Regions from separate parts of the Shewanella sp. MF05956 genome, predicted to be linked through region 4. Evidence: predicted binding sites of a transcription regulator. Region 4 holds the regulator's gene; each other region holds the start of a gene.

Evidence for each region. Region 4 encodes LexA, which represses DNA repair genes until DNA is damaged. Its sites were predicted from a motif close to TACTGTATNNNNATACAGTA; they were not measured.
Region 1: the regulator LexA is predicted to act here: its motif matches at 2,275-2,294, upstream of AC19MX_RS00720 (DNA topoisomerase III).
Region 2: the regulator LexA is predicted to act here: its motif matches at 2,758-2,777, upstream of AC19MX_RS09485 (YebG family protein).
Region 3: the regulator LexA is predicted to act here: its motif matches at 1,334-1,353, upstream of recA (recombinase RecA).

What each region holds. Positions count from the first base shown of each region.
Region 1 is NZ_JCAYNV010000001.1:171,520-179,635, forward strand. Features, by position in the region: gene msrA (peptide-methionine (S)-S-oxide reductase MsrA) at 1-135, opposite strand, end outside; gene AC19MX_RS00720 (DNA topoisomerase III) at 261-2,219, opposite strand; gene AC19MX_RS00725 (tRNA (adenine(22)-N(1))-methyltransferase) at 2,702-3,418, shown strand; gene AC19MX_RS00730 (hypothetical protein) at 3,819-3,956, shown strand; gene purF (amidophosphoribosyltransferase) at 4,057-5,571, opposite strand; gene AC19MX_RS00740 (CvpA family protein) at 5,611-6,099, opposite strand; gene dedD (cell division protein DedD) at 6,252-6,896, opposite strand; gene folC (bifunctional tetrahydrofolate synthase/dihydrofolate synthase) at 7,005-8,116, opposite strand, start outside.
Region 2 is NZ_JCAYNV010000007.1:107,271-115,386, reverse strand. Features, by position in the region: gene AC19MX_RS09500 (PqiB family protein) at 1-1,284, opposite strand, end outside; gene AC19MX_RS09495 (paraquat-inducible protein A) at 1,271-1,960, opposite strand; gene AC19MX_RS09490 (paraquat-inducible protein A) at 1,950-2,579, opposite strand; gene AC19MX_RS09485 (YebG family protein) at 2,789-3,082, shown strand; gene AC19MX_RS09480 (free L-methionine (R)-S-oxide reductase MsrC) at 3,132-3,605, shown strand; gene proQ (RNA chaperone ProQ) at 3,867-4,487, shown strand; gene prc (carboxy terminal-processing peptidase) at 4,509-6,560, shown strand; gene pepN (aminopeptidase N) at 6,726-8,116, shown strand, end outside.
Region 3 is NZ_JCAYNV010000002.1:126,164-134,279, forward strand. Features, by position in the region: gene recA (recombinase RecA) at 176-1,240, opposite strand; gene mutS (DNA mismatch repair protein MutS) at 1,525-4,101, shown strand; gene rpoS (RNA polymerase sigma factor RpoS) at 4,190-5,161, opposite strand; gene AC19MX_RS02500 (peptidoglycan DD-metalloendopeptidase family protein) at 5,240-6,172, opposite strand; gene AC19MX_RS02505 (protein-L-isoaspartate(D-aspartate) O-methyltransferase) at 6,271-6,906, opposite strand; gene surE (5'/3'-nucleotidase SurE) at 6,903-7,652, opposite strand; gene truD (tRNA pseudouridine(13) synthase TruD) at 7,656-8,116, opposite strand, start outside.
Region 4 is NZ_JCAYNV010000009.1:32,507-40,622, reverse strand. Features, by position in the region: gene mtr (tryptophan permease) at 1-441, opposite strand, end outside; gene plsB (glycerol-3-phosphate 1-O-acyltransferase PlsB) at 441-2,864, opposite strand; gene lexA (transcriptional repressor LexA) at 3,129-3,743, shown strand; gene AC19MX_RS11235 (cell division inhibitor SulA) at 3,740-4,246, shown strand; gene coxB (cytochrome c oxidase subunit II) at 4,639-6,672, shown strand; gene ctaD (cytochrome c oxidase subunit I) at 6,683-8,116, shown strand, end outside.

The DNA of each region.
Region 1 (8,116 bases), on a different contig from region 4:
ACCATCAAGCTTTTCAAAATCAGACTCCATACACCAGAAACATCCACCAGCCAAAATGGTTTTATCTGCAGTGGCATTAGACGCATAAGACAATAAACTTGCGGCCAAGATGGTTAACAATAATGTGCTTTTCATACACCCTCCTTTAATTTGTATCTATATCTATATTTGTATACTTACAGTATGTAATTAATGACATAAAAGTTCACTCTGACATTGACACTGTGCAATTCTTTTATCATACCAATTAACACCCTAAATTATTTCACTTTTGCTTTGAGCTTCTTTTTATACGGCTTTTTAAAACTCCGTTTTGGTGCCGCACTCGCGACACCTTGTAATGCCGAAGGTAACTGGCTCGATGCCTGGGTGATTAAACCATCTAACTGACTGAGTAATGGTTGCATAAAGGCATCGTACTTTAAGCGTTTTTGGCTGATGGCATCGAGGCTGTTTTCCCATAATGCAGTCATGTCGGGTGTGGTGGCCGAGTCTGGCAAACTACGTATTAAGCCAACGCCCACTGGCGTCGCTTTAATGGCTTTGCCCTGACGAACTAAATACCCGCGCTTAAACAGTAATTCAATTATGCCTGCACGGGTGGCCTCTGTGCCTAAACCATCGGTTTCTTTAAGGATTTTTTTAATGTTGCTATCTGTGACATAACGGCTAATGCCCGTCATGGCGCCTAATAAGGTGGCATCGGTAAAATGCTTTGGCGCTTGAGTCATTTTTTCTAATAATTCACCACGCTCACATTGGAGTATTTGGCCTTTTACCAGCGGCGGTAGCGACTGTACATTATCGTCGTCATCGTCATTGTTGTTTGAATGATTACTGCTTTGGTTTGCAGTTGTTCGCTTGAACAATTGCTTCCAACCTAACGTTTTATCTTGGCGCGCTTTGGTGGTAAATAAGCCGCCAGCAATGGTCACTTCAACGGCGGTTTCTGCATACACATAAGCGGGATAAAATTGTGCGAGATATTGGCGAGCCACATGCTGATACAACTTAGCTTCGTTACTTGATAATGCTGATAAATTAGCCACTTTTTCGGTGGGCACGATTGCATGGTGAGCATCGACTTTAGAGTCATCCCAGGCTTTCGATTTAAGCTTAGCATTTGGCGCATCGCAGCCTTCAACTAACCCAGAAGCGCCTTTAAGCACGGCATCTAATACTTTGGGGGCTAATGCAAGTTGATCTTTGGGCAAATAACGGCTGTCTGAACGTGGGTAAGTAATGAGCTTATGGCGCTCATACAAACTCTGACAAGTGTCTAGCACTTCTTTAGCTGACAAGCCAAAACGTTTAGCAGCATCGATTTGCAGTGCAGATAAACTGTAAGGCAATGGCGGATTTTGACGCTTGTCTTTGGCTTCTAATTTAGTCACTTCAGCCGGTTTGCCATTAATACGAGCAACCACATTCTCGGCTAACCCTTTGGCTAATACTCTGCCATCTTCGTCCATATAAGGTTGGCATGCATCGCTCGGTTTCCATTTGGCCGTAAAAGCGTGTTGTTGGTCGGTCAATAAGTGGGCTAACACCTCATAAAATGCTTTAGGAATAAAATCAGCAATTTCATCATCACGGCGCACCACTAAACCGAGTAAAGGCGTTTGAACTCGGCCAACCGACAACACACCTTGATAGCCGACTTTGCGCCCTTGAATAGTATACGCGCGCGTCATGTTCATGCCGTATAACCAATCTGCGCGGCTGCGTGCTAATGCCGAGGTTGATAACGGCACAAACTCACGGTTACTTCGTAACTGCCCTAGCGCGCGTTTTACGGCTTGCGGGTTTAAATCGCTAATCAATAATCGCTGAACTTGATTGAGTTTGTCGCCTTTTACGCCGAGATATGAAATCACTTCATCGACTAAAAGTTGTCCTTCTCTGTCGGGATCGCCCGCGTTGATAATTGATGATGCTTGCTTAACCAGTTTACGCAACACGGTCAGTTGGCTGCGGGTTTTAGGTTTTGGCTGTAGCTTCCAGGTTTGTGGCACTATGGGTAAATGTTCAAGTTTCCATGACTTAAACGCATCATCATAGGCATCTGGCTCAGCTTGTTCGAGCAAATGGCCAATACACCAGGACACACAATCCCCGTTGGCAGTAGTAATAAAACCATCACCTTTTTTATGAGGCTTTGGCAATACATCGGCAATAGCTCGGCCCAGACTGGGTTTTTCAGCAATATATAAAATCATAATCCATTATCAGGTCGCAAAGATTCAGTAAGCACAACCATAAATCGCGCCAGTTAACTGTATAAAATTACAGTATAGATTACCTGTAAATTTAACGTGCTGCAAATTGCATAGTATTGAGCGTAAAAATCATTACAATGCGGGTTTTATTTGTCTAAACGAATAATACCAATTCCACTAATTATCTGGTCATTCAGCGGGAATTCTGTGCCTTCTAGGCAAGTAATAGGATTGAAGACATAGTTGCTCTCGGCAACTGCTCCTGCGTTGCTCTACCTTCTGCATCCATGCAGTCGTACGACAAAATGCTATTAAGCAGCATAGAAGGCACAGAAACCCGCCTTGCAGGAGACACTCAGACCGTTCATTTCTTTGTTGCATTGTCTTAGAAGGGAATAACCATTATTTCAACAATGCGCCTCAAACTGAACAATCTGAGTGACTCTGATTGGTCACATAATTAATGGAATTGGTATAATATAATGAAACTTGGCCAGCGCTTAACTCAGCTCAATGACATGATCCCAACAGGCTATACGCACATTTGGGATTGTTGCTGCGATCATGGTTTATTGGGTGCGGCGTTATTATCAAGACAGGCGGCACCGACGATTCATTTTGTCGATATTGTGCCCAGCTTAATGCAACAATTAGAAGACAAGTTGCAACGCTTTTATCCGCGCCAATTCATTCCTCAATGGCATGTACATTGTATCGATGTCGCACAGATCCCCTTATCAGATTATCCAGAAACGCCACTGCCAGAAACGCCACTGGTTGTTATCGCAGGCGTGGGTGGAGATTTGATGATCGAGCTTGTTAATTCAATTTGCCGCAATAACCCTGAACTGCAAATTGATTTTATGCTCTGCCCAGTGCACCACCAGTACGAATTACGCCAGCAGCTTATCAAGCTTGAATGTCGTTTAATTGATGAGAAATTGCTTGAAGAAAATCGCCGCTTTTATGAGATTTTGTATGTATCTCGCAACAAAGTAGACTCGGCAATAGCAACGCCCCTAGCAACCTCGCCAATAAGCCCGGTGGGCGGGAAAATGTGGCAATGCAGCTCCGAAGCGCAACGCGATATTGCTCAGCGTTATTTAAATAAAGTGCTGACACATTATCAAAAGATAAGTCTGTCTAATCCCCAAAAAGCAGCACAAGCGCTACAAGACTATCAAACGATTTTTTTGTAAATATTCGAGTTGATGTAGCTTAAAAGCCTAAAGCTAACACAAGTGTCCTGATCAACTTTGTTACTGGACGACGTAAAGAAAAACAACACCTGGATCCCGGCTCAACAGCACTGCCGGGACGACGTAGAGAAACTAGCATCTTGGTCGCGACTCAACAGCATTGCCGGGACGACGTAAAGAAACTAACATCCTGGCCGCGGCTCAACATCATTGCAGGAACGACGTATTTTTATGCCGTCATCCCTGAGATCTTTTATCAGGAATCCAGGTGTTGCTGTTGATTTCACTTAACAGCCAAAAAACAACACCTGGATCCCGGCTCAACAGCATTGCCGGGACGACGTAAAGAAACTAGCATCTTGGTCGCGACTCAACATCATTGCAGGAATGACGTATTTTTATGCCGTCATCCCTGAGATTTTTTAACAGGGATCCAGGTGTTGCTATTGATTTTGGTTTTGATTTTGATTTTGGTTTTGGTTTTGGTTTTGGTTTTGGTTTTGGTTTTGGTTTTGGTTTTAGCATTTTAGGTTTCTAGCTTTCTAGCTTTCTAGCTTTCTAGCACTTAAAATTTTTAACACCCATAAAAAAACCAGCATTTTCATGCTGGTTTGTTCGCTCACAAAATCTGGGTTAACTTATGGATGACACTCGTTGTGCATTTCTAAGTTAGTGCCGATATCTTTGCTGCGGTTGGCTTTGGCATCGTCATTACGTAACTGAGTCAAGTGGTCTAAATATTCTTGATTCACGTCGTTGGTAATATAGTGACCGTCAAATACTGACGTTTCGAAACGCTTAATTTCAGGATTTTCCATTCTTACCGCTTCAATTAAGTCGCTTAAGTCTTGGAAAATAATGCCATCGGCACCAATGATTTTAGCAATTTCATCTGCATCACGACCATGAGCAATAAGCTCATTAGAAGTCGGCATGTCGATACCGTACACGTTCGGGAAACGAATTTCAGGTGCCGCTGATGCAAAGTACACTTTCTTCGCGCCTGCTTCACGTGCCATTTCGATAATCTGTTCTGACGTGGTACCACGCACAATAGAATCATCGACTAATAACACGTTTTTACCTTTAAATTCGGTGTTAATCGCGTTGAGCTTACGACGTACAGACTTTTTACGCTCTTGCTGACCAGGCATAATAAAGGTACGGCCAATATAGCGGTTTTTAACAAAACCTTGACGGTACGGCAAGTCCATACAACGTGCGATTTCTAATGCGATGTCGCACGAGGTTTCTGGAATAGGAATAACCACATCAATGTCATGATCTTCCCATTCTTTCTTAATCTTTTCACCTAACTTAGCACCCATGTTTACGCGGCTTGCATAAACCGATACTTTGTCGATGCTTGAATCTGGACGGGCAAAGTACACAAATTCAAAAATACACGGTGCATAGCTTGGGTCGACAGCACATTGGCGAGTAAATAACTGACCATCAAGTGAAATGTAAATAGCTTCACCTGGTGCAACATCGCGCATCACTTCAAAGCCAACGGCGTCTAAAGCAACACTTTCTGACGCGACCATGTACTCAGTACCCGTCGCCGTTTCGTGTTTACCCAACACTAAAGGACGAATACCAAATGGGTCACGAAACGCAACTAGGCCCTGGCCAATAATCATTGCGACTACCGCATAAGCACCACGGGTTTGGGCGTGGACTTTGGCTACGGCATCAAACACTTCGTCAGCACTTAATGACAAGCTACGCGTTTCTTGTAGTTCGTCTGCTAATAAGTTGAGTAAGATTTCTGAGTCAGATGTGGTGTTCACATGACGGCGTTTTGTAACTAGGCTTTCAGCTAACTCAATCGTGTTGGTTAAGTTACCGTTATGCGCTAACGAGATACCAAACGGCGAGTTAACATAAAATGGCTGAGCTTCAGAAGCACTAGAGCTACCCGCGGTAGGATAACGCACATGACCAATGCCAGCATTGCCTTGTAAACGTTGCATGTGTTTAGGTTCAAACACATCTTTAACCAAGCCATTCGCTTTACGTAAACGAAACGCATTGATGTCTACAGTCACAATACCTGCAGCATCTTGTCCACGATGTTGAAGCACAGTCAGCGCATCATAAATGGTTTGGTTAACTGTTGATTTTCCTACTATTCCGACGATACCACACATGGGTAAGGTTCCTCACTGTAAGGTGTTCTATGTTTATAATTATATTTTGGGTACAAAGCTTGAGGTGTTTTCGAGATAGTCAAAAAACCACTGAATAACCACGCCAAATTCGGGTACAAGTACTGAGTCTTTCCACCAAGCGGTGTCTGGAAATGCAGTAAATGCATCCATAAAGAACAGTAATGCACTAACTATCAAGGCGCCACGGATGGCACCAAAGCACAAACCTAATATTCGGTCTGTGCCTGACAAGCCAGTTTTAGACACCAACTGACCTAATAAATAATTGACTAATGCCCCTAGGATCAGGGTAACGACAAACAGAATGGCAATCGCGACACCGTTTCTAACTAACTCGTCCTGCATTTGAGTTAAATGCGCGGCAAGATCGAGATAAAACTGGCTAGCGATAAAGAAAGCGGCAAACCAAACCACAAGTGACATGGCTTCTTTTGCGAATCCGCGGATCAAACTAATAATAGTTGATAACCCGATAATGATAATAATTGCGTAATCAATCCAAACCATGAAAATGGGGATCCGGTATAGGGTTCAAGACGGCGCGATTCTAACAGAGACTGAGATGTTTCTCACCCCTGATTGTTCAAATTATTCATGCGTGATTGCGAACAATCAATTTGCTAATTTCAACCACGCAACTGTACTGCCGTCTGAACGAGTTATTGTTCTTGAGGATTGTAGGCAATGATCTTGCCCTTTAACCCAGTTAATTTGAAAATGGGGTCTTGGCGTGCTTTAAGCTTCGACTCAGAAACTTCAGGGCCAACAAACACTCGGGTTAACCTGCCATCGACAGGTTTGGCTGGCAATGTATAGGCCGTGAACCCCGCTTTACGCAACTGAGCAATCAATGCACTGACATTGGCAGCGTTGTTAAATCCACCGAGCTGTAGAGTAAACCCGGCTGTAATGGCAGTTTTTACCGGCGCTTTAGCTTGAGCTACCACTTTAACGGGCTCAGTTTTAGGTTGAGTTTTAGCCGGCGCCGCTTGAACAGGTTTACTTTCAACCTTTTTAGCGACCACTACAGGCTCTTCAGTACCAAGTTCAACCACATCACTGCCCAAGTCTTGCGGCTCAGCTATGGTTAGCACCTGAAACTCTTCAACCGTGTCTTCGGCCGGTTTAGTTGCTTGAGTGTTATTTGAATTATTGTGACTGTTGGCTAATGGCCGTAATGGAATTTCAGTAAATTCCTCTACAACTTGAGTTTTTTTACCATCCAATAAGTCGGGTAAAAAAATCACCCCTAACGCGACAAGCACAATGGTGCCCACCAAACGATTTTGAAATTGACGATTCAAAGCGAATTCCCTTTTAAAATAATGCTCTATCGAACTTAAACTCACTAGTCAGTAGTCAGTAGTCAGTAGTCACTAATCAGTAACTGACCAATAATGAGCTAAAAAGACTTACACAGCCTTAAAACCTGCAACAGTATAAAAAGAACCAAACACAATAACCACATCGTCTTTGGATATTGACTGTTGTATTCCCTGCCAAGCGCTAGCGATATCGTTATATTGTACGGCAGTTGTACGGCTATTATCATCTGGTAATGCTTGATATAGCTGCTCAGCTGACGCTCCACGAGGGTTGTCTAATCCAACTAAGTGCCACTGGTTAATCTGTGGTGCTAATTGTGCCAGTACAGCCTTGATGTCTTTGTCTTTTAACATGCCACACAATGCCACAATACGTCGGCCTTGATAAGCCTGTAATTGCTTTGCTAAATACCGAGCGGCGTGAGGATTATGGGCAACGTCAAGTAACACAAAAGGTTGCTGACTCACTTGCTCTAAGCGCCCAGCAAGTTGCGCATTGACCAAACCATCACTAATTTGTTGCTGAGTAATTGTGGGCCAAACCTGGCTCACTAAAGCGACAACACTAGCAGCATTCGGTAACGGTAAACGCGGTACCGGTAAGTTGTCATAATGATGTTGTTTCGATTTAAAATGCCATATTGCCGCATCCGTTGGAGAAACTTGATAATCAAATTCAAAACCCACCCGATACAGTTCCGTTTGCATGTATTCAGCGTAATCTTTAACTGATTGAGGTAACTCAGGCTCACCCACTACCGCAATGCAATGCGGCCTAAAAACCCCGGCTTTTTCACGGCCGACTAATTCACGGGTATCGCCAAGATACTCTTGATGATCAAGGTCAATTGAGGTCAGTATTACAGCATTTGAATCAATAATATTGGTTGCGTCTAAACGACCACCTAATCCAACTTCAAGAATGGCCACATCCACGTTGGCAGCCTTAAATAAATATAAGCCCGCTAAGGTCGCGTATTCAAAAAAAGTCAGTGAAATATCTGTTCTAGCAGCTTCAATGGCACAAAATGCCTCAATAAGAGATGCATCACTGGCATCTTGCTGATTAATCCGCACTCGCTCGTTGTAACGCAATAAATGTGGCGAGCTATACACGCCCACAGTTAAGCCCGATTGGCGCAAAATAGACTCAAGCATAGCGCAACTGGTGCCCTTGCCGTTTGTGCCCGCCACAGTAA
Region 2 (8,116 bases), on a different contig from region 4:
TTCAACGCTTGTAAAGTCATCACTTAAGTTAACGCTAACCACTTGGCCGATGGGCAATTGCTTATAACGTATTTGCGCGCCATTGCTCACCCCTGTGTGAGTGGAAGCCACGACAGTTAAAGCCAGTTTATCAGCACTGAGTAGGTCAGGGGCTTGTGAGGCAAGGGTGAATTGCATTGTTTCTGTTTGCGGTTGAGTACCCGGTAATACACTAATGACACTCCCCGTGATTAATCGGCCAACATTTTTCATGCCTTTAAGCGACAGCTCAGCTCCGCTTAACCAAAAACGGCTATCAGGGGTAATGAGTTCTTTATAGTGATGATCAACACGAACGGATAATTCTACTCCGTTTTTTGTCAGTTGTTTTTTGTCAACATTACCGACAGTGATGCCCCGGTATACGATGGCAGTCCCTTCGCTAATATCTTCAGCATCAGCAGTCAATAGTGTGAACATAACACCACCTATAGCGGTTTGTTCATCTTGAAATAATGGGTAAGTATCGCCGTTCTTCGCCTTAATTGTTTCTGAGCCACTGTCGAAACTGATACCACCGGCTAAAATGGAAGCAATACTCTCAGTGTTAACTTTAATGCCTGCCAGTGATGCATCAATCTTTAATCCAGACACATTCCAAAAGCGGGAGTCTTTGTGCACTAAGTGAGTGTATTGCTCTTGTACAAATGCACTAATGATAATTTGTTTATTACCGTCAAGGCGGTAACTGACCACACTACCCACAGGCACTTGGCGGAAGAACACCGGTGAACCCACATCAATAGAGCCGAGTTTTGGGGCTTTTAGCTCAATCATAATACCTTCGCTACCCGGTAAAATTGCCGGCGCTTCGCGCTGAGCTTCAAACTCTGTAGCCGAGCGGCCATCACCAGGTTGAATAGCAATATAATTACCTGAAAATAAGGTATCTAAGCCTTCAACACCGGTAATGCTTGCTTTAGGTTTTACAAGCCAAAACAAAGTATTTTGATTTAAAAATGGATCAGCACGGTAGTCCATCACAACTTTAACGTTAACACCTTTCAAATCGTCATCGATCCCGATATCAGACACTTTACCCACAGTTAACCCTTGGTATTTCACTAAGGTTTTACCAATGTCGATGCCTGCTGCACTCGGGAAATGGATTACAATTTCAATGCCAGACTCTTTGATGCTTTTAACGCCAAGCCAGGCGCCTAAAATTAACGCGACCACGGGCAATAACCAGATTGGCGAGAATAATTTTTTCTTCACAACTTTAGGTGATTCAATTTGTGTCATGTTTTTTTTCCAAGCGGTCCCAGAGTAAACGAGTATCAAGCACTTTAGCGGCCAGTTGTGTTAGTAAAATAACTAACGCAAAAGCCGTCGCTGCAGGCGCAGGTTTAGCATCAAGTAATTGCCCCATATTAACGAGTGCAACGGTTAATGAAATAACAAATAAGTCGAGCATCGACCAACGGCCAATCCATTCAATAATATGAAAACCAACCATTAATTTTCTTTTTGAAATAGGTAAGTTAAAGCTAATAGCGGCTAAGTATGTCGCCAGGCCAAATATTTTTAACCAGGGCACTAAAATACTGGCCGTAAACACAATAATAGCAATCGGAAACATGCCTGTTTGGACGAGATGGCTTATGCCGCTAAAGATGGTGTCATTGGTCACAACTCCACGGTTTGTTAACAGCGTAATAGGGTAGATATTGGCTAGCACTAATAAAATAGTGGCGGTAACAAGCAACGCCCAACTTTGTTGTACGCTGGCGTAATTACGTGTCGATAACGGACTAAAACAGCGACGGCAATGGCTATTGCTCGTGACATTGAGCTTTTTACACACGGAGCATAAACATAACCCTAACTGATTACCTTGTAGATGTGTAGGTGCAGTTACCCCCTGCTGTGTAACGACCTCAACGGGCTGCTCAGATGTTGATGATTGATCAATGTTCATCGACATAACTCCACATGTGTTCAAGATTATATTCTCGTTGTAAAAATAAAATAATGACAAATAACATGGTAAAGCTAAACGTGCCCATACCAAAATACACATCTGAAAAATCGGATAATTGAAATGCTGACACTAAAAAACTGATGACATAAATTTCAAGCATGGTCATTTGTGCAATTAACCCCTGATTTTTGAGTAATGTAGTATAAATGCGTTGCCAAAAAGATCGCTGTAGTTTTAACTTTACGATAATAACTTGCGTTAAAATTGATAAAATTAACACTGCAGGCGCAATCACAGCGGCGACTAATACGGCTAATCCCACCACCCAATATCCTTGTGTCCATACGGCAATGGCGGCTTCTATTACTGTGGTGGTGCGGATACTGCCTAAAAAGTGAATTTCCAATACTGGTAATAAATTCGCGGGGATAAAGATAAACAATGCAGCAAGGCATAAAGCTAGCATGCCATTAATAGAGCAATAAGGTGAGTCATATAATACCGTATCGCAACGCGGGCAAATAGCCCTTGCACTTGAAGGCAATGCACGCTTTGTGACTGCCAGATCACAAGACCGGCATAAGATGATGGAATCGTGGTCATCTAGTTCATGCATCAAAAGTTTTTAATCCATAGTCATACACGGTGTTATAAATGAAGCAAACACTTGCTAGGTCATCTTTTTGACTCAAATGACGGCTGATAAAATACAGCACACAATCTATCTGCATTGCCTGATAATATCAGAATAATCAGAACACTTGCATCATAAGTTAATAGTATGAGATTCTATGTACTGTATATAAAAACAGTGAGGATAATATCATGGCAGTGATTACCCAATTTGTCGTGGTCAGAGAAGGGGTGGAAAAGATGACATTCACATCGAAAAAGGAGGCTGACGCCTACGATAAGATGCTTGATATTGCCGATAACCTACTTCCTTTTTTAACGCAAGCAGATTTAGGGCTTGATGAAAATAAGTGCGAACAACTCGCATTTTATCTAGCAAACAATAAAGATGAGCTTTCTAACTTGCTAAAAGGCACAGTACAGGTTAAAACCCCTCCTGCAGCAAAAGTAAAAAAAGCGTCTGCAAAAAATACATCAGCGGAATAACGACGTTAATGCCCATAGTGAGCATGAGCGCCAGAGTTAAGGAACAAGAATGAAAACCGAATTTTACCAAACATTAAACCGCCAAGCCCAAGCATTGTTAGAAGGCGAAGACGATTTAATTGCGGGCATGGCTAACTTTTCAGCATTACTTAATGATAATTTAACAGACCTTAATTGGGCGGGATTTTACATTAAGCGTGCTGACCAATTAGTATTAGGCCCGTTTCAAGGTAAAGTGGCTTGTACTCGAATTGCGATGGGTAAGGGCGTATGCGGAACCGCAGCGGCTTTAAATGAAACCCAGCGTGTTGCAGATGTGCATCAATTTGATGGTCATATTGCGTGCGATTCGGCGAGTAATTCAGAAATTGTCATCCCGGTTCGCCGCGGCGAAGAGGTTGTGGCCGTTCTAGACATCGACAGCCCATTATTGAATCGTTTCGATGAAGATGATCAAATTGGCCTAGAAATGATGGTAAAAAGTTTCGAATCTTGCCTATTTGCTCAAATAGCGAACAAATAAGACTAAATCATGGTCGCATTCGCTGCGGCGGGCTTTATAATACGCAGCTGCACGCATTTGTACTGGATTTCATTGTTAGCGATGATTTAAGCTGATAGTCAATTCGGTTAAATTGTTAAGGTTTGTTTCAATGACTTTAGCAAACAGGCGGATAGTGATAATTTGTACGTTGAGCTTTAACGATGAAGCTTGGCGAAAGATGAACGACTGCATGGCAATTAATGCCGCTGAACCAGTCCCTTTATTAACGTGGAAGTAAAAATGGAATCAACAGACAAGTTGACCGACACCAACGCAATTTTAGCGTATTTATATGAAACCTTTCCTTTATGCTTTATTGCTGAAGGTGAAACTAAGCCATTAAAGATTGGTTTGTTTCAAGATTTGGCTGAACGGTTAGCTGATGATTCTAAAGTCAGTAAAACACAATTACGTGTTGCTCTTCGTCGTTACACAAGTAGCTGGCGCTACCTAAAAGGTGTTAAAACCGGTGCAAAGCGTATCGATTTAGATGGCAGTGAATGTGGTGAGTTAGAGCAAGAGCATATTGACCATGCTCAGGCGACGCTAAAAGAAAGCCAAGAAAAGGCTAAAGCTAAGCGTCAAGCTCAAGCACCTAAAAATGCCCCAAAGAAGCCAGTGAAGAAAGCCGCACCTAAACGTGCTCCAGTGAAAAAAGAACGTCCAGCACCTGTCGCTGCGCCTGTTGTTAAACTTGAGCCTGCAAAGCTTGAAGAGTTAAAACAAAAGCAACGAGTGAATGTTAAGTTAGGCGCGACACCGGTTCCTGGTGTAGTAACTGATATTAACAAAGAAGATGTGCATGTTCAGTTAGACACTGGCTTGACCATCAAAGTACGTGTAGAGCACATACTATTATAGAAATTTAAGGAGTACTTGTTGATGCGAAAACTTACCTTGGCCGTGTCGATTGCCAGCTTATTTGTCGGCTTTTCGGCGTGGGCAATATCACCAACGATTCAAATCAGCGAGTTACCCAAGCTAGCACAAGAGCCACAACACAAAGTGGCTAGCAAGCGAGTAACGACTTTATTTACTCGCTCGCACTACCATCGTTTTAATCTTGACGATGCTTTTTCTGAACAAATTTACGGACGTTTTCTCGAGCAACTTGACTATCGTCGTAATGTGCTCACAGCAGAAGATATCGCTAGTTTTGACCAATACAAAAATCAATTTGATAATATGGTGGCTTCGGGTGATATAAGCCCTGCATTCACCATGTATGATTTGGTGCAAAAACGTCGTTATGAACGTTTCGCTTATGCATTAACACTTTTAGATAAAGAGTTTGATTTTACCAAAGCAGGCGATGCCTATGAGTTTGATCGCGAAGAAGCGGCTTGGCCAAAAGATGACGCTGAAGTTAATGAATTATGGCGTCAACGCGTTAAGTACGATGCGTTAAATCTAAAGTTAACCGGTAAAACATGGCCTGAAATTGTTGAAGTGTTAGAAAAACGCTACAACAATGCGATTAAACGCTTAAGCCAAACACAAAGCGAAGACGTGTTTCAAAGTGTGATGAATGCGTTTGCTCGCAGTGTTGAACCCCACACCAGCTATTTATCGCCTCGCAATGCTGAACGTTTCCAAATGGAAATGAACTTAAGCCTTGAAGGTATCGGTGCAGTGCTGCAAATGGATGACGACTACACCGTCATCAAAAGTCTTGTCGCTGGCGGCCCTGCAGCAAACAGTGAAAAATTATCTCCTGAAGATAAAATTGTCGGTGTCGGTCAAAAAGATAAAGATATTGTTGATGTTATTGGCTGGCGTTTAGATGATGTAGTCGACTTGATTAAAGGCCCAAAGGGCAGTGAAGTTGTATTACAGATTTTACCTAAAAAGGGTGGCGCAAATGCTAAACCTTTTGAAGTCACCATTACACGCGACAAAATACGTTTAGAAGATCGAGCGGCAACCTCTAAAGTGGTTGAACCAAAAGACGGCCAATATGCCAATCGCAAGGTCGGTGTGATCCAAATTCCTGGTTTTTACATGAATTTATCGCAAGATGTTGCCAAAGAAATTACCAAACTTGAACAAGACAACGTTGAAGGCATCATTATTGACCTTCGTGGTAATGGCGGTGGAGCCCTCACTGAGGCCACGTTATTAACCGGTTTATTCATTGATATGGGGCCGGTTGTTCAGATCCGTGATGCTAATGGCGGTGTCAATCAAAACCGAGATAACGATGGTAAGAGTGCATATAACGGCCCGTTGACTGTGATGGTTGATCGTTACAGTGCTTCAGCCTCTGAAATTTTTGCTGCGGCGTTACAAGATTACGATAGAGCCCTTATTGTAGGGGAGTCAACGTTTGGTAAAGGCACAGTCCAGCAGCACAAAAGCTTAGGCAGAATTTATGATATGTACGAAAAGCCAATCGGCCATGTACAGTATACCATCGCTAAATTTTACCGTATTAATGGCGGCAGTACTCAGTTAAAAGGTGTAACGCCAGACGTTCGTTTCCCTAGTGCTCTAGAGCCAGGTGAATATGGTGAGTCTGAAGAGAAAAATGCATTGCCATGGGACAAAGTACCCGTAGCGCAATACAGCACACTAGGTAATATTACACCAAACTTAATCAGTAACTTAGACGTGAAGCATAAAGCACGTATTAGTACAGATACAGAGTTTAGTTATATCTATGAAGATATTAACGAGTTTAAAAAGCATCATGATGACAAAACGATTTCACTGGTTGAGAGTGAGCGTATTGCTTCACGTGAGTCTGATGATAAACGCGCTTTAGACCGTGAGAATGCTCGTCGTACTCATCAAGGTTTGCCAGTAGTTAAATCGCTTGATGACATTGAAACAACGGATGACAGTAAGTTACCTGATGCATTTTTGGATGAAACGGCATATATCACATTAGATATGGCTGATGCAGAAAAACTGGCTAACGCTAGTACTAAATAAGTCACAACGTAATGACAAAAACGCGCTTAGGCGCGTTTTTTCTTAATAAAATTAATATCGATATGTTTTACCGAATTTAACGAACGGTGTAACTGCCTGGTTATATTTGTTTAACGGTACGATAAGCACTGCGACATCAATGAGTTTGTTCGAAAAGGATCCTGTATGAGCCAAGCACAAGAAAAACACCTAAAAAATTATGCCAAGCCAGTATTCACCATTACCCATGTTGATCTTAATGTCATTTTAGATGGCAAAAACACCAAAGTGACAGCGACAAGTAAAGTGATCCGTAATGGTGATCACCAACACGAGTTGGTATTAGAAGGTGAGCAAATATCATTAAGCTCGGTTAAATTGAACGGTGTGGCTGCAAATTATCGCCAGCATGATAACCAGTTATTTATTACCACAGATCAAGCTGAGTTTGAGCTAGAAGTGATTACCTTGTTAGATCCTGAAGCAAACTCAAGCCTTGAAGGTTTGTACATGTCTGATGGCGCTTATTGCACTCAATGTGAAGCTGAAGGTTTCCGCCGCATTACCTACTTTTTAGATCGCCCTGACGTGCTAGCCATTTATACCGTTCGTATTGAGGCCGATAAATCAGCGTTTCCTTTTTTATTAAGTAACGGTAATTTGGTCGACAAAGGCGAAATGCCGCGCTCTGGACGTCATTTTGTTAAATGGCATGATCCATTTCCGAAACCGAGTTACTTGTTTGCCCTTGTCGCGGGCGATTTTGATGTATTAAATGACAGCTTTACTACGCAATCAGAGCGCGAAGTTAAACTTCAAGTTTTTGTTGATAAAGGTAATTTGCACAAAGCTGATCATGCAATGGCATCATTAAAAAAATCGATGAAGTGGGATGAAACACGCTTTGGCTTAGAATATGACTTAGACATTTATATGATTGTTGCTGTTGATTTCTTCAATATGGGCGCGATGGAAAATAAAGGTTTGAATGTGTTTAACACTAAATACGTCCTTGCCGACACAGCCAGTGCCACGGATGATGACTATCACGGTATTGAGTCGGTTGTGGGTCATGAATATTTTCACAATTGGACGGGTAACCGCGTCACTTGCCGCGACTGGTTTCAATTAAGCTTAAAAGAAGGTTTAACGGTATTTCGTGACCAAGAATTCAGTTCAGATGTTGGTTCACGCGCAGTGAACCGTATTCAAGCGATTCGTGTCATGAAAAACCAACAGTTTGCTGAAGATGCAGGACCAATGTCGCACCCTATTCGTCCAGAAAGTGTCATCGAAATGAACAACTTTTATACTGTAACGGTATATGACAAAGGTGCTGAAGTGATCCGTATGATGCACACCATTCTAGGCGAAGAGGGCTTTCAAGCTGGAATGAAGTGTTATTTTGAGCGCCATGATGGTCAAGCTGTCACTTGCGATGATTTTGTCAATGCTATGCAAGATGCCAGCGGTAAAGACTTAACCCTATTTAGACGTTGGTATAGTCAAGCGGGTACACCTGTGGTGACGGTAACCGATAAGTTTGATGCTGATAAAGGTGAATATCATTTAACGGT
Region 3 (8,116 bases), on a different contig from region 4:
TAGCGAGGGAATTTAAGACACTGACGTATTAAATAAATACACTTTAGATAGAGATAACTGAGTCGTTTTAATATTTACCGCGTTTTCTATAAAAAAATCGCGGTGCACTATATGCGCACCGCGACACTTTATTCATTTTACTTATCAGTCAATGAGTCAGATGACTAAGGCTTAATTAAAAAACTTCGCCCGTTTCTAAATCAATGTTTTCATCACCGTCGTCAGCACTTGATGAACTGCCTGTACCACTAGCAAGTAACATTGAACGTAAGGTAGTATCAATTTCTGTCGCAATGGCTGGGTTTTCAGTTAAGAATTTACCAGCATTTGCACGACCTTGACCAATTTTCTCACCTTTGTAGCTATACCATGCACCGGCTTTATCGACGATTTTGTGAAGTACACCTAAATCAACTAATTCGCCCGTACGGTTAATACCTTGACCATAAAGAATTTGGAATTCAGCTTGTTTAAAAGGCGCTGCAATTTTGTTTTTAACGACTTTAACGCGTGTTTCGTTACCCACCACTTCATCACCGTCTTTTACAGCACCGGTACGACGAATATCTAAACGTACAGAAGCATAAAACTTAAGTGCATTACCACCTGTAGTGGTTTCTGGGTTACCAAACATCACACCAATCTTCATGCGGATTTGGTTAATGAAAATAAGCAAAGTATTAGATTGCTTAAGGTTACCCGCAAGCTTACGCATTGCCTGGCTCATCATACGTGCGGCTAGGCCCATGTGTGAGTCACCGATTTCGCCTTCGATTTCCGCTTTAGGTGTTAGTGCAGCTACCGAGTCAACAATGATGACATCAACAGCGCCAGAGCGAGTTAAGGCATCACAAATCTCAAGGGCTTGCTCACCAGTATCTGGCTGAGAACACAATAAGTTATCAATATCTACGCCAAGCTTTTTAGCATAAATAGGGTCTAACGCATGCTCTGCATCAATAAACGCACAGGTTTTACCTTGACGTTGAGCTGCTGCAATCACTTCGAGTGTTAATGTTGTTTTACCTGATGACTCTGGTCCGTAAATTTCAACGATACGGCCTAGAGGTAAACCACCAGCACCTAGGGCGACGTCCAATGAAAGTGAACCGGTAGAGATAGTTTCAACATCCATTGTGCGGTCTTCGCCCAATTTCATAATTGAGCCTTTACCAAATTGCTTTTCAATTTGGCTTAATACGGCGGCAAGTGCTTTCTCTTTGTTTGGATCAACCTTCATTGTAAAACCCTCTTAAGGCATTCAATACGTTTAGTAAAATGCGATTTTTATTTAGGTGAGATGTTATAACTCATCTCAATATGTTCATCAGTATACTGTATAGTCATACAGTATCAAGTGTTGATCGTAATTTTTTTTATTCCTAGCCGAATTGCCTTTTTACATCAATATTTTACCCACCAAGCATTTTTATTGTGAATTGATTTATACCCCGAAGATAAAAATTGTTAAGATTAGCGCCATAAAGTTTCATGCCCCAAGATTGATAGAGTGAAGAGTCCATAATGACTGTAATTGATACCAGCGATTTAGAAAAACATACCCCGATGATGCGACAATATTTGAGCTTAAAAGCCGCTCATGCCGACATGTTGCTGTTCTATCGAATGGGCGATTTTTACGAGTTATTTTATGATGATGCTAAAAAAGCATCTGAACTGTTGGGCATTTCATTGACCGCTCGCGGTAAAAGCGGTGGCGACCCAATCCCAATGGCGGGTATTCCTTATCATGCTGTTGAAGGCTACTTAGCTAAGTTGGTACAGATTGGACAGTCGGTGGCCATTTGTGAGCAAATTGGCGATCCTGCAACATCAAAAGGCCCAGTTGAACGTCAAGTGGTACGTATTGTGACTCCTGGCACATTAACTGATGAAGCGCTATTACAAGAGAAACAAGACAACTTACTCGCGGCGCTTTATCAAGGTAAAACGGGTTTTGGTTATGCCACGCTCGACATTTCATCAGGACGTTTTGTTGTTGCGGAACTACCGACTCGTGAAGCATTAGAAGCAGAGTTACAGCGTACTCATCCAGCTGAATTACTTTACAGCGAAGATTTTACTGACATGCTGTTAATCAATAACATGAAAGGGATCCGACGCCGCCCTGAATGGGAATTTGATTACGATACCAGTGTCAATTTATTGCTCAATCAATTTGGCACTAAAGATTTGCATGGCTTTGGTATTAGCGATGCGCGCTTAGCATTACAAGCTGCAGGCTGCCTAATGCAGTATGTCAAAGACACCCAAAAAATGGCCTTACCGCACATCAATTCGATTGTGCGCTTTAATCAATCTGAATCAATCATTTTAGATGCTGCGACTCGTCGCAACTTAGAGCTAACCCAAAATTTATCTGGCGGCCGTGATAACACCCTGGCATGGGTACTCGACAATACAGCGACGCCTATGGGCAGCCGCATGTTGCAACGTTGGATCCATGAACCACTTCGCGACCGTAAAGCCGTTCAATTACGCCACGGGGCTGTAAATGAATTAATTGAACAAGACCTTTACCACACTCTGCATGAGCAACTGAAAAGCTTAGGTGATATTGAACGTATTATGGCCCGCCTTGCTTTGCGCAGCGCCAGACCACGAGATTTTTCGCGTTTAAAGCAAGCTTTAGCATTACTGCCGACCATTCAACAAACGCTATCAACTTGCCAGCAACAGCAAATGTCTACGTTAGCGGCGCAGTTGGGTGAGTTTCCTGAGCAGCACGACTTGCTCGAACGCGCTATTGTCGATAACCCACCGATGTTAATTCGTGATGGCGGCGTGATTAAAAGCGGTTACCATGCTGAGTTAGACGAATGGCGTAAGCTGAGTGAAGGCGCCAATGATTACTTGGTCGAAATGGAAGCTCGCGAAAAACTGCAAACTGGGATCAGTACCCTCAAAGTGGGCTATAACCGCGTGCATGGCTATTACATTGAAGTCAGTCGCTTACAAGCAGATAAAGTCCCATTAAGTTATCAGCGCCGCCAGACACTAAAAGGAACTGAACGCTATATCACCCCAGAGCTTAAAGAATACGAAGAAAAAGTACTTTCAAGCCAAGGTAAAGCGTTGGCAATAGAAAAACAGCTATGGGAACAACTGTTTGACTTACTGTTACCTAAATTACAAGAACTGCAAATCTTCGCCACTGCAGCCGCACAGTTAGATGTATTAAGTAACTTTGCCGAACGAGCAGAAACCCTCAATTATCAGTGTCCACAAATGACTGACGGTATTGGGATTCATATTGATGCAGGTCGCCACCCTGTGGTTGAGCAGGTGAGTCAATCTGCCTTTATTGCCAACCCAGTTAGCCTGACGCCTCAGCGCAAAATGTTGATCGTAACCGGCCCCAATATGGGCGGTAAGTCAACTTATATGCGTCAGGTAGCACTTATCACTTTAATGGCTCACATTGGGTGTTTTGTGCCCGCAGATTCTGCTCAAATAGGTGAAATTGATCGAATATTTACACGTATTGGTGCATCAGACGATTTAGCATCGGGTCGTTCAACCTTCATGGTAGAGATGACCGAAACAGCCAATATTTTGCATAATGCGACAGCCAATAGTTTGGTATTAATGGATGAAATAGGCCGAGGAACCTCAACCTATGATGGTTTGTCGCTAGCGTGGTCTGCTGCTGAATATCTCGCTAAACAAGTCAGTGCGCTGACCTTGTTTGCAACACATTATTTTGAGCTAACTCAATTGCCAGAATTATTACCAGCTGTCGTCAATGTGCACTTAGATGCGATTGAACATGACGATACCATTGCCTTTATGCATGCCGTTCAAGAGGGTGCAGCCAGTAAAAGTTATGGTTTGCAAGTTGCCGCATTAGCCGGTGTGCCAAATCAAGTGATCAACGCGGCTAAACATAAACTGCATCAACTCGAAAACCGTGATAGTGCAGTATCAGAACATGCACCATCACAAGTGAGCATGAATTTACTTGCGCCGATGCCGGAGCCTTCACCCGCTTTAGTTAAGCTAACGCAAATAAATCCTGATGATTTTACGCCTAAGCAAGCTCTTGATTTATTGTATGAATTAAAACGTTTAGCACGCTAGGACCACAAAAAGCAGGCCATAAAAAGGACACTAAAATGTGTCCTTTTTTATTGTGGGCAAGTTAACATTACTCTTAATATGCTAAATATTAGTCCCTAAAAAGCGCTTCTACTGACAACCCTTGCGAGCCGAGTAAATCTTTTAGACGCTTTAACGCTTCAACCTGAATTTGACGAACTCGCTCGCGCGTTAGCCCTATTTCAGCACCCACGTTTTCAAGTGTTGATGGTTCATAGCCTAACAAACCAAATCGTCTTGCAAGCACTTCACGTTGTTTCGTATTAAGCTCATTTAACCAACCTACAATTGAGTTAGATAAATCTTCGCTTTGTACTCGATGATCTGGCCCAACGGAATCGTCGTCAGCAATCACATCTAATAATGCTTTTTCATTATCGCCACCTAACGGTGAATCAACGGAGGTAATTCTTTCATTCAGTTTAAGCATGCGACTCACATCGCCCGTTGAAACATCGAGTTTTTCAGCGATTTCTTCCGCGGTGGGTTCATGGTCAAGTTTTTGTGCGAGCTGCCTTGCAGTGCGAAGATAGACATTTAATTCTTTTACAACATGGATAGGAAGCCTGATCGTGCGAGTTTGATTCATAATGGCACGTTCAATGGTTTGTCTAATCCACCAGGTCGCATAAGTCGAAAAGCGGAAACCACGTTCAGGGTCAAACTTTTCTACCGCTCTGATCAGGCCTAAATTGCCTTCTTCAATGAGATCGAGCAACGCTAAACCACGATTGTTGTATCTTCTGGAAATTTTAACGACAAGACGTAAGTTACTTTCTATCATGCGGTTGCGAGATTTTTCGCAGCCTTTGAGGGCTTTACGTGAAAAATAGACTTCTTCTTCAGCTGTAAGCAAAGGAGAAAAACCAATTTCACCTAAATATAATTGAGTGGCATCGAGGTTTTTTTGTAAGTCTTCTTGGACTTTGTCTTCTATTTCGAGTTGCTGCACCAAATCGCCTTTTTTGGCTGCAACCTCTTGTGGTTGTTTAGCTAGATCGACAAGTGGTTCTGCTATTGCAGTACTGTTTTTGCGGCTCATAATTGCTCTCCCAAACCTAATTTGTGATATGTAATCTACTTCACTTGCCTATCCTCCGTTATTTATGTTGCTAAACAATTACTGTTTAGGTAGATATCGTAATGGGTTAACTGACTTGCCGTGATAACGCACTTCAAAATGAAGCATCACTTGGCTTGTCCCTGTACTGCCCATTTTTGCAACTGTTTGGCCTGCGCTAACATATTGCTTTTCTTTAACCATAATCGTGTCTGCATGAGCATAAGCACTTAAAAAATCATCGTTATGTTTGATAATCACTAAGTTGCCATATCCTCGAAGCGCATTGCCTGCGTATACGACTCTACCATCTGCTGCGGCCTTAATAATGTCTCCGCGATTACCAGCAATCTTAATACCTTGATTGCCTTGTTCTGACGCCGAAAAATACCCGATTATTCGACCTCTAACTGGCCAGTGCCATTGCTGAACTTGTTGTGGCAAGTTTGCGACAGGACCGTTTGCATTTTGGTTAACTATTTGTTGGGTAGTTGTTACAGAATACGCAGGCTTTACTTTGTGATCAAGATCTTTTTTCGTTCTGTCTGATACGACCACTGGCTGTGGCTTTGCGACTGCAACAGGTTGGATTGTTTGCGATTCAGTACGACGGGGAACCGATGAGTATGGCTGAGTAATGGCTTTAGTTTGCACCGCTGAAGCATAAGCTTGTGGTGCGCTAGCACCAGTAGACACTGAACCATTAGCGCTTGCTAAATTAAGTGTTTGCCCTGGATAAATGGTATAAGGCGCGTGCAGATTATTCTCTCTGGCAAGCGCAGCAAAGTGTCTCCCAGCGCCCCATGCAATAGAATACAAAGTATCACCTTTTTTTACGGTGTACTTATGGGTTTTAAGCGAGCCTTTGTGATAACGAGGACCATGATTTTTTGATGATAAACTATCAACCGGCGCGGGACGTTCAGCTTGAAAGCTACATCCTGTCAGCATGATTGCTAAGACCAAACCATTTGGCCAACCGGTATTCATCAAACAATGTCCTTAAGGAAAATACATAGGCGCACAGCGAATAGGCGCATTTTACATGATAAAGCATCACTCAGATCAAAACATGAAGCAGAACTCATGTTTTAGGCTAAATCACCATTGATTAATGGCACAAATTTAACCGCTTCGATTATTTCAGAATGGAACGTTGCGCCAGTGCGAGTAATTTTAAGCAATTGTTGTGTATCTTCGCCCACGGGAATAATTAATACCCCGTTATCAGCAAGCTGTTCAAGTAATGCTTGTGGGACAGAAGCCGCCGCCGCGGTCACCATAATGCCATCAAATGGACCACGATTAGGCCAACCTTGCCAACCATCACCGTATTTAAATGACACATTGTGCAAGTCTAGGCGCTTAAGCCTTTGTCTGGCTTGAATTTGCAGGGCTTTTATTCTTTCTATTGTACAAAGCTCTGGAATGAGCGAAGCAAGCACTGCCGCTTGATAACCCGAACCAGTACCAATTTCGAGTACTTTTTGTGGGTTATGCTGCAGCAAAAGCTCTGTCATGCGCGCCACAATGTACGGCTGAGATATTGTTTGACCTTGGCCAATGGGTAACGCGGTATTTTCATAGGCTTTGTGCGCTAAGGCGTCGTCGAGAAATAACTCACGCGGGGTGGTGGCGACTGCGTGTAATACCGCAGGGTGGCGGATCCCAGCATCAGACAACTTTTTTGCCAAATTCATTGCTGATGTTGAAGCAACCCTAGTCATATTTTTGTTATCCACTCAGCTAATCCGTTTAGTTGATTGTATGCAGTTAAATCGACAGTTAACGGTGTAATCGACACGTACCCGGCTGCAACAGCACCAAAATCAGTGCCTTCGCCAGCGTCTTGTTCACTGCCAACTGGACCCAACCAATAGATATCTTTACCAGCAGGGTCTTGGGTTTTTATCATACCTTCCGCTTTGTGCCTGGCACCTAAACGAGTGACTTTAATCCCTTTAATTTGTTCAACAGGCAAGTCTGGCACATTCACATTTAAAATTTGATCGCTATTTACAGGGTGTGCTAATAACCCTTTTACAATTTTTGCAGCATAGACAGCAGCACTATCATAGTGAGTTAACGATTTACCCACTAACGAAATTGCTATCGCCGGTAAACCTAAAAAGCGCCCTTCCATCGCAGCCGCAACGGTCCCTGAATAAAGGGTATCATCACCCATATTGGCACCCGCATTAATGCCTGAAACCACAATATCGGGCTCATCTTGGCACAACTGCCTAATGGCTAAATGCACGCAATCAGTAGGTGTGCCATTGACTGAAATATAACCGTTATCTAAGTTATTAATTCTTAATGGATTAGTCAAGGTTAATGAATTGCTCGCGCCTGAACAATTTCGATCGGGCGCAACGGTAAGCACTTGTGCAAACTCACTCAGTGCCTGGGTTAATGCGATAATACCTGGGGCATTAACACCATCATCATTACTGACTAAAATATTAATCATTGCTTAGGACTCTTTATTAGGTTGCTGTTCATCTTGCAATAAACGCTGCGCTTGTTGTTCTGCCACCATGATTTGTCTTTGTTGTTCTTGGACATCTTGATAATCAGCAAGCTCACGCAACACAGATGTCGCATAACTGCCTGCAGGCAGCATAAACTCAAGCGTTAATACATTGTCGTTAAACTGCCATTTCATCCCTTGCGGCTCAAGTAAAAGAGGTCGTCTTTCTTGGGAGAGTCCTGCATTTTCAAGGCCAGATAAATCATCGAAATAATCGCTTAACGGCGCCATTTCAAGTGCCAGCGCATCATCTTTTGCCAAGGGAATTCCACGCCCCCAAAGAGGAGCAGATAATTGAATGTCTTTTTCAGCTAGGCGGGAATTAAGCACATCATCCCACGCATCAACAGTAAAATAACTCTTGCTGCCCGCTAACATCACACAATCACCTGCGATGGTATTGA
Region 4 (8,116 bases):
CAATACGATGAACGCTAACACTGCCGCAAACACTAAACCGGCAACACTTTGAGGTAAGGTTACGCCAAGTGCCGACAAGCTATGATTAACAATAGAGCTGCCACCACTGATATAAGCGTAGGTCAAAATGTACAAGACAAATGCAATGGATACGCCGTTAATGACTCGCCAAAATTGGCCTAAGGTTTCACGGGTTAACGTATCGAAACTAGCACCGGGTTCAAAATGTAAGTTAGCTTCTAGCAGCAATAACCCCGACATTAACATGCAAAACCAGACACCTAATAGCATGGCTATTGAATAGCCAAACCACATACCCGCGCCCACAACTGGCAATGAAAACATGCCAGCCCCCACAGTGGTGCCCGCAATAATCATCGCACCGCCCAATAGAGACTTCCCTTGCGGACGGTGCTTTGCCCCATTCATATGGTTGGCCATTAGTGTCCATGCTCCGCGTGCACACTATCAACAATGGTTTGTCTTACTGATGAGCTCAATAACTGGTTTGCATAATCGCGAATTCTAATCACTTCAGACCGATGCTCAACACTGCATAAATAGCCCAGTTCTTTTAGCTTAACGCTTAAGGTGTTATAGAGTTTTTTGTCATAAAACTCTGGCGCTGTGATGCCATGCAATGCACCTAAACGCTGTGCTAATAAGTGACTATCAGTTTCAAGCTCTGAGCGTTCTAAATCTGGCTTTATCGCTAACAAGTTAAAGATAATGGCATAACGCTGTAACGTTTCGCTGATAGTTTCTGCTAACAATAATAATTGCGCAGTGTACCGAGGCGTGACTTCAAAATGTGCTTCGCCACTGAGTAAGCCTTGTTCAACCATAAAGTCCAAAAGGCTGTCGATATGCTGTGGCACATCGTCAATACCCATAAATAATTCAGCTTTTAGCAACGGATAAAAATCCATCACGACGGCATGAATTTTTTCGCGGTCACAAATATCATATTGCACTAAACAACTGGCAATTAACGACGGAATCGCCATGACGTGAATGATATTGTTGCGGTAGTAGCTCATGGTGATAGCAATTTTTTCATCAACAGAAATAATTTCACCAATAGCATCTTTCGTGCTGACAAACTTATTCAGTGATAAACAATGATCAACAATCGATTTACCATTACCTTCTGCAACAGAAGCATAATTTGTATAAGGTACCGTTTTCAGCATCGCTAAATACAAATCTAACTGACGTTCTAACAAGCTGCGCTCTAATGCATTTCGCTCAGAAGCTAGCAAGACTAAACTGGTTAATGTCACTGAACTTGCGGCGGCAGCGCCGTTAATATTAGTCATCACACGGTTAGCCAATAAGTTAACTGATGGCGTAAACCAAGTCGGTTTTTGCTCTGGGTCTTTGGCCACTTCTTCACGCCAATCTGGAGCTTGTTGATTTAAAAAGTTTTGTAGATTAATCGGCTCACCAAAATTCACATAACCTTGGCCAAAATTACCTAACTTACGAATGGCACCAAACACTTGCCACACTGACTCTTTTTGCTTTTTCTTGCCGCTTAACTCTTTATGATAAGTGGCGACTTCCATCACATGGTCATAACCTAAATACACAGGCACAAGCGTTACAGGTCGCTCAATGCCGCGCAATACACTATTAATAGTCATGGCTAACATGCCTGTTTTAGGGGCAAGTAAACGTCCGGTACGAGAACGGCCACCTTCAGTGAAGTATTCAACCGAATAACCTTTAGCAAACAGTTGGTCTAAATATTCACGAAACACAGCAGTGTATAGCTTGTTGCCGTTAAAGCTACGGCGGATAAAGAACGCGCCACCACGACGGAACATCGGGCCTGCTGGCCAAAAGTTTAGGTTAATTCCAGCAGCGATATGCGGTGGCACCATGCCCTGATAATACAAAATATACGACAGTAGTAAGTAATCCATATGGCTGCGATGACACGGCACATACACAATTTCATGACCATCATGGTGTAATTGACGGATTTGTTCAGCGCCTTTGATATTGATACCACTGTATAGCTTGTTCCACAGCCAAGTAAGGAAGCGCTCAGCGATACGGATTAAACTGTCTGAATAGTCCGTGGCAATTTCATCTAAATATTCAATGGCTGTTTCACGGGCTTTTTCAGGTGATACTTTCTTGTTAATGGCTTCTTCTTCAATCGCTTTTTTGATTGAATCCGATTTAAGCAACGAAGCAAAAAACATTTGTCTGTTGGGCAGCTGCGGGCCCGTCATCACTTTACGTTGACGACTGAAATGCACTCGAGCTACACGGGTTAATTTGTGGGCAATACTTTTATCAAATCCATGCTCATCTGCCATATAGCGTAAAGATAATGCATTAGAGAACTGGACAAAGTTATGTCTACCAAGAAACAAAATCATTAGCCATTTGCGTAACCACGTTGGGCTTTCACGCTCAAGCACTGCCGCCTTCATACTGTCGTCTTCTTTACCAGGCGTGCGCCCCCAGTACAAACTCACGGGAACGAGTTGAATATCCAAATCCGGACGTTGACGATGAAGCGCCAATAAACTGGTAAAGCTGTCGATAAACTTTTCACCACTTTCGCGTTTACCAAAGAGTGGCTTACGCCCCTCCAAACACACAATACGTGGCACTTTTAAGCCATCAACGATGAGTGGGTCATATGGACTCGGCATTCCAAAGCCCTCAGTGATTTCGCTTAGCGCAGCGGCATCACTGATTGACTCTGTTTTCATGACATAAACCAATGGTTTATTTGGATCTAAATTAAGATCATCAAAAGGGTCATGCGGGACAACAATGGTTTGAACCATCGATTTCTGTACCCATTTTAATGCACGTAAAAATATTGAATTTGGTTTTGACATAGTTACTTTCGCAATATAAGCCACTGTAATATTGCTGCATAGGATACCAGAAACCACCCTTGATACACTATCTGGCTGTTTTATCTTTACTTTGTGAACAGTCCCTAACTGAACAACTCAATTAAAATATAGAATGAAACTGATATAAAACATACTGATAGGCAACAATGCCGTAACAAAAAACAAAAAACGGTTGGTTAATACTTGCGCGAACAAAAACACTGTATATAATGACAGTCACTGTATAAAAAGACAGGAATCATCATGAGACCGTTAACGCCGCGCCAAGCAGAAATTTTAGACTTAATTAAAAACAATATCGCCGAAACAGGTATGCCACCGACTCGTGCTGAAATTGCGAACCGTCTTGGCTTTAAAAGTGCAAATGCTGCCGAAGAGCATTTAAAAGCACTCGCCAAAAAAGGCTTTATCGAGATCATGCCTGGCACTTCAAGAGGTATCCGCTTACCTCATGAAGAACAACAAGAAACAGGATTGCCGCTGATTGGCCAAGTCGCTGCTGGTGAACCCATTTTAGCGCAAGAGCATGTAGAGCAATATTATCAAGTCGACCCAAACATGTTTAAACCCGCAGCCGATTTTTTACTGCGAGTACGTGGCGACAGCATGAAAGACATTGGCATTTTAGAGGGCGATTTACTTGCCGTTCATAAAATGCAGCAAGCACGTAATGGCCAAGTAGTTGTGGCCCGCGTTGAAGATGACGTCACGGTGAAACGTTTCGAGAAAAAAGGCAATGTTGTCTATCTACATGCCGAAAACGAAGCATACACCCCGATTAAAGTAGACTTAAGTTGCCAAAGCCTCACCATTGAAGGGCTTGCCGTTGGCGTTATCCGTAATGGAGATTGGTTATGAACAAACTAATGGGCACTGCCCCGCGCCACCCAGGTTTATGGGCAGATTCAACAGAAGCAGAATTGTATGGCAACCAAACCATTCAAACATTACAAACCGTCACTCAAGGTGAGTCTGAGTTAGGGCAACTGTGCAGCCAGTTAGCAACCTTAAGCCGACAAGGACGCTGGATAGTGCTCATTAGTCCTCCGCATATTGGTTATAAGCACATGCTGGCAAGTGCTGGTGTAAGAATGGACCGAATCTTACTAGTACACACTAAAGATGAAGTTGAAACGTTATGGGCAATGGAAAAAGCATTAACCAGTGGCACTTCAAGCGCTGTGATTACCTGGACGAGTTCATTAGATGCTCGTGACAGTCGCCGTTTAGAAATTGTCGCCAAAAGTGCACGCGCTTTAGGTGTGGTAATTGAAGATGTGAATACTCACTTACCTGAAAAACATCAAATCGTTAATCCAACAATGCCTTCTGCAACAAGTAATTTTTCAGCATTTCATTAAGTACGAACCCTTCAACACCAAGCCCTGCATCCAATTCAGGGCTTTTTTTTACCTTTTTTCAGCCAATTAGCGAACAAAGTGATCTTGATCAATGTTTAATCTACAAGTAATGTTGTTAACAAGGATGAAACATTTTTTATCTTTTATTTGACGTAATTTGGCAGATAACACCGCCATCGATGGGAATACGTCAATACAATTTGATTAGTTCAGTCGTAGGTACAAGTGTGGTGTTCAGCTAACAATAAAAGCGTAAACTGCCAGTTTACAACCACCAAGTTACTTTGAGGTCATCAAACTTTTTTGGGAACCGAAGAGTTTGCATAGAGCAGAGACTTACTGTGTGACTCTTCTTTGTAGTTGCTATTTGCAATAAGCAGAGGAGAAGTCTTGTGAAGCAATGGTGGTATTGTTTATTGGTTGTGCTGATAGCACTTCCGCTTGGGGCTGCAGAAATGCCCCTCAACATGACTCAAGGCGTAACAGATATCAGTGGTAAGGTTTACGACCTCCACATGACCATTTTATATATCTGTTGTGCTATTGGGCTAGTGGTGTTTGGGATCATGATTTACTCAATGATCTATCACCGCAAATCTAAAGGCGCTGTCGCGGCCAATTTTCACGAAAGTACTAAAGTGGAAATAGCCTGGACAGTCATTCCGTTTATCATCTTAATTGCTATGGCAATTCCTGCTACTAAAACCCTGATTGCAATGGAAGACTCCAGCGATGCGGATCTGACCATAAAAATTACGGGGTCGCAATGGAAATGGCACTACAGCTATTTCGATAAAGACATAGAATTTTACAGCACACTCTCAACTCCAAGAGAACAAATTGATGGTGATCAAACCAAAGGTGAAAACTATCTACTCGAGGTAGATAAGCCTCTGGTATTACCGATTAATCGCAAAGTGCGTTTTTTAATGACCTCAGATGATGTAATCCATTCTTGGTGGGTACCGGCATTTGCCGTTAAAAAAGATGCTAATCCCGGTTTTATTAACGAAGCCTGGACGCGTATTGATAAACCCGGGATCTACCGTGGTCAATGTGCTGAACTTTGCGGAAAAGATCATGGTTTTATGCCCATAGTGGTCAATGCGCTTTCTGAAGCAGATTTTGATAATTGGCTGATTGAGCAAAAGCAAATGGCTAAAACCGAAGCCGCAGCAGCTGCGGCCTCGATGTCGCAAACCTTATCTCTTGCCGATTTAAGCAAACAAGGTGAACAAGTGTACCTTGCTCGCTGCGCAGCCTGTCACCAACCCAATGGCGCGGGTCTTCCTGGCGTATTTCCATCGTTAATCGGTAGTCCGATTATTAAAGGCCCTGTTGAAGATCACCTTAATATTGTGATCAACGGTAAGCCCGGCACAGCGATGCAAGCCTTTGCTAAGCAGCTATCTGCTCAAGAAATTGCCGCAGTCATAACCTATGAGCGCAATACATGGGGTAATAACAGTGGCGATGCAGTGCAAGCAGCAGACGTAGGTAAATTTTCAAGTAATGGTACCGCAGCACCTAATGCAGCGGCAGCAAAAGCCAACACAGCAACAGCTATGGTTGATAATACTGCTGATACGCTAGCCGAAACAGTCAACCAAGCTGCTGAAGCCGTTGCAAAAGCCGTGGCGCCAGAAGATTTATCTGTACTCACCATGGAACAGCTTATGGCTGAAGGTGAACAAGTCTATGTCGCTACGTGTGCAGCGTGTCACCAACCTACTGGCGCAGGCATACCTGGCGCATTCCCCTCACTCATTGGCAGCCCAATAATAACTGGACCAGTAAGCGGGCATATCGAGATGGTTATGCACGGCAAACCAGGCACAGCAATGCAGGCTTTCAGTGCTCAACTTAGCCTACAGCAAATTGCCGCTGTGATTACTTATGAGCGTAATGCATGGGGAAATAACTCAGGTGATGCAGTTCAAGCTGCGGATGTGGGTAATTTTTCTAGTAACAGTGCAGCTTCACCAAAGCCCGCAGCACAAGCAATAGATACAGCTACCGCTGTCGTTGATACTGTTGCAGACGCGGTAACCGATGCGGCTAATCAAGCAGCCGAAGCCGTTGGCAAAGTCGTCACACCAGAAGCATCACCCACACTCACCATGGAACAGCTTATGGCTGAAGGTGAACAAGTCTATGCCGCTACGTGTGCAGCGTGTCACCAACCTACTGGCACAGGAATACCAGGCGCATTCCCCTCACTGATTGGCAGCCCAGTAATAACAGGGCCAGTAAGCGGGCATATCGAAATAGTGATGCATGGCAAACCCGGCACGGCAATGCAGGCATTCAGTAGTCAGCTCAGCCCACAAAAAATGGCTGCGGTGATTACGTATGAGCGCAATGCGTGGGGCAATAATTCTGGCGAGGCAGTTCAACCTGCCGATGTCGCTAGTCATGGACAGTAGGGGAAAACCAATGAGCACAACAACGCACGATACAATCGGCACTGCGCATGATGAGCATCATCACGGTGCCCCTAAAGGGCTAATGCGCTGGATACTGACCACCAATCATAAAGACATTGGATCTTTGTATTTATGGTTTAGTTTCATCATGTTTTTAACGGGTGGCGCAATGGCAATGGTCATCCGCGCAGAACTCTTCCAACCGGGTTTACAGCTAGTTGAACCAAACTTTTTTAATCAAATGACCACAGTTCATGGTCTGATTATGGTGTTTGGCGCGGTAATGCCAGCCTTTACCGGGTTAGCAAACTGGCTAATACCTATGATGATCGGCGCGCCAGATATGGCGCTGCCGCGCATGAATAACTGGAGTTTTTGGATTTTACCTTTTGCTTTCACCATGTTGCTGGGTTCGTTATTTATGGAAGGCGGCGGGCCTAATTTCGGCTGGACATTCTACGCACCGTTATCGACGACTTACAGTCCAGACTCTACTGCATTGTTTGTTTTTTCCATCCATATTATGGGGATAAGCTCAATTATGGGTGCGATTAACGTAGTGGTCACCATTGTGAATATGCGCGCGCCTGGCATGACATGGATGAAGTTACCGCTATTTGTATGGACCTGGTTAATTACCGCATTTTTATTGATTGCAGTAATGCCGGTACTTGCCGGTGCGGTAACGATGGTACTAACCGACAAGTTTTTTGGCACTAGCTTTTTTGATGCTGCAGGTGGCGGCGACCCAGTAATGTTCCAGCATATCTTCTGGTTCTTTGGTCATCCAGAAGTGTACATCATGATTTTACCGTCTTTTGGTATTATTTCGGCGATTGTCCCAACCTTCAGCCGCAAGCCACTGTTTGGATATTCCTCCATGGTGTATGCAACCGCAAGTATTGCTGTTCTGTCGTTTTTGGTTTGGGCACACCATATGTTTACCACGGGTATGCCGGTGTTTGCAGAACTGTTCTTTATGTACTGCACCATGCTCATTGCCGTACCAACTGGGGTGAAAGTGTTTAACTGGGTTGCCACTATGTGGCGAGGCTCAATGACGTTTGAAACCCCCATGCTATTTGCTGTCGCCTTTATTATTCTCTTTACCATTGGTGGATTCTCCGGGCTAATGCTTGCCATTACCCCTGCGGATTTCCAATACCATGACACCTATTTTGTTGTAGCTCACTTCCATTATGTATTGGTTACAGGTGCCATCTTCTCCATTATGGCGGCGGCATATTATTGGCTGCCCAAATGGACCGGTAATATGTACAACGAAACCTTAGGGAAATGGCACTTTTGGTGTTCAGTGATCTCGGTCAACGTACTGTTTTTCCCGATGCATTTCTTAGGCCTAGCGGGTATGCCACGCAGGATCCCAGACTATGCAATCCAGTTTGCCGACGTTAACCAAATTGTTTCCATTGGTGGATTTGCC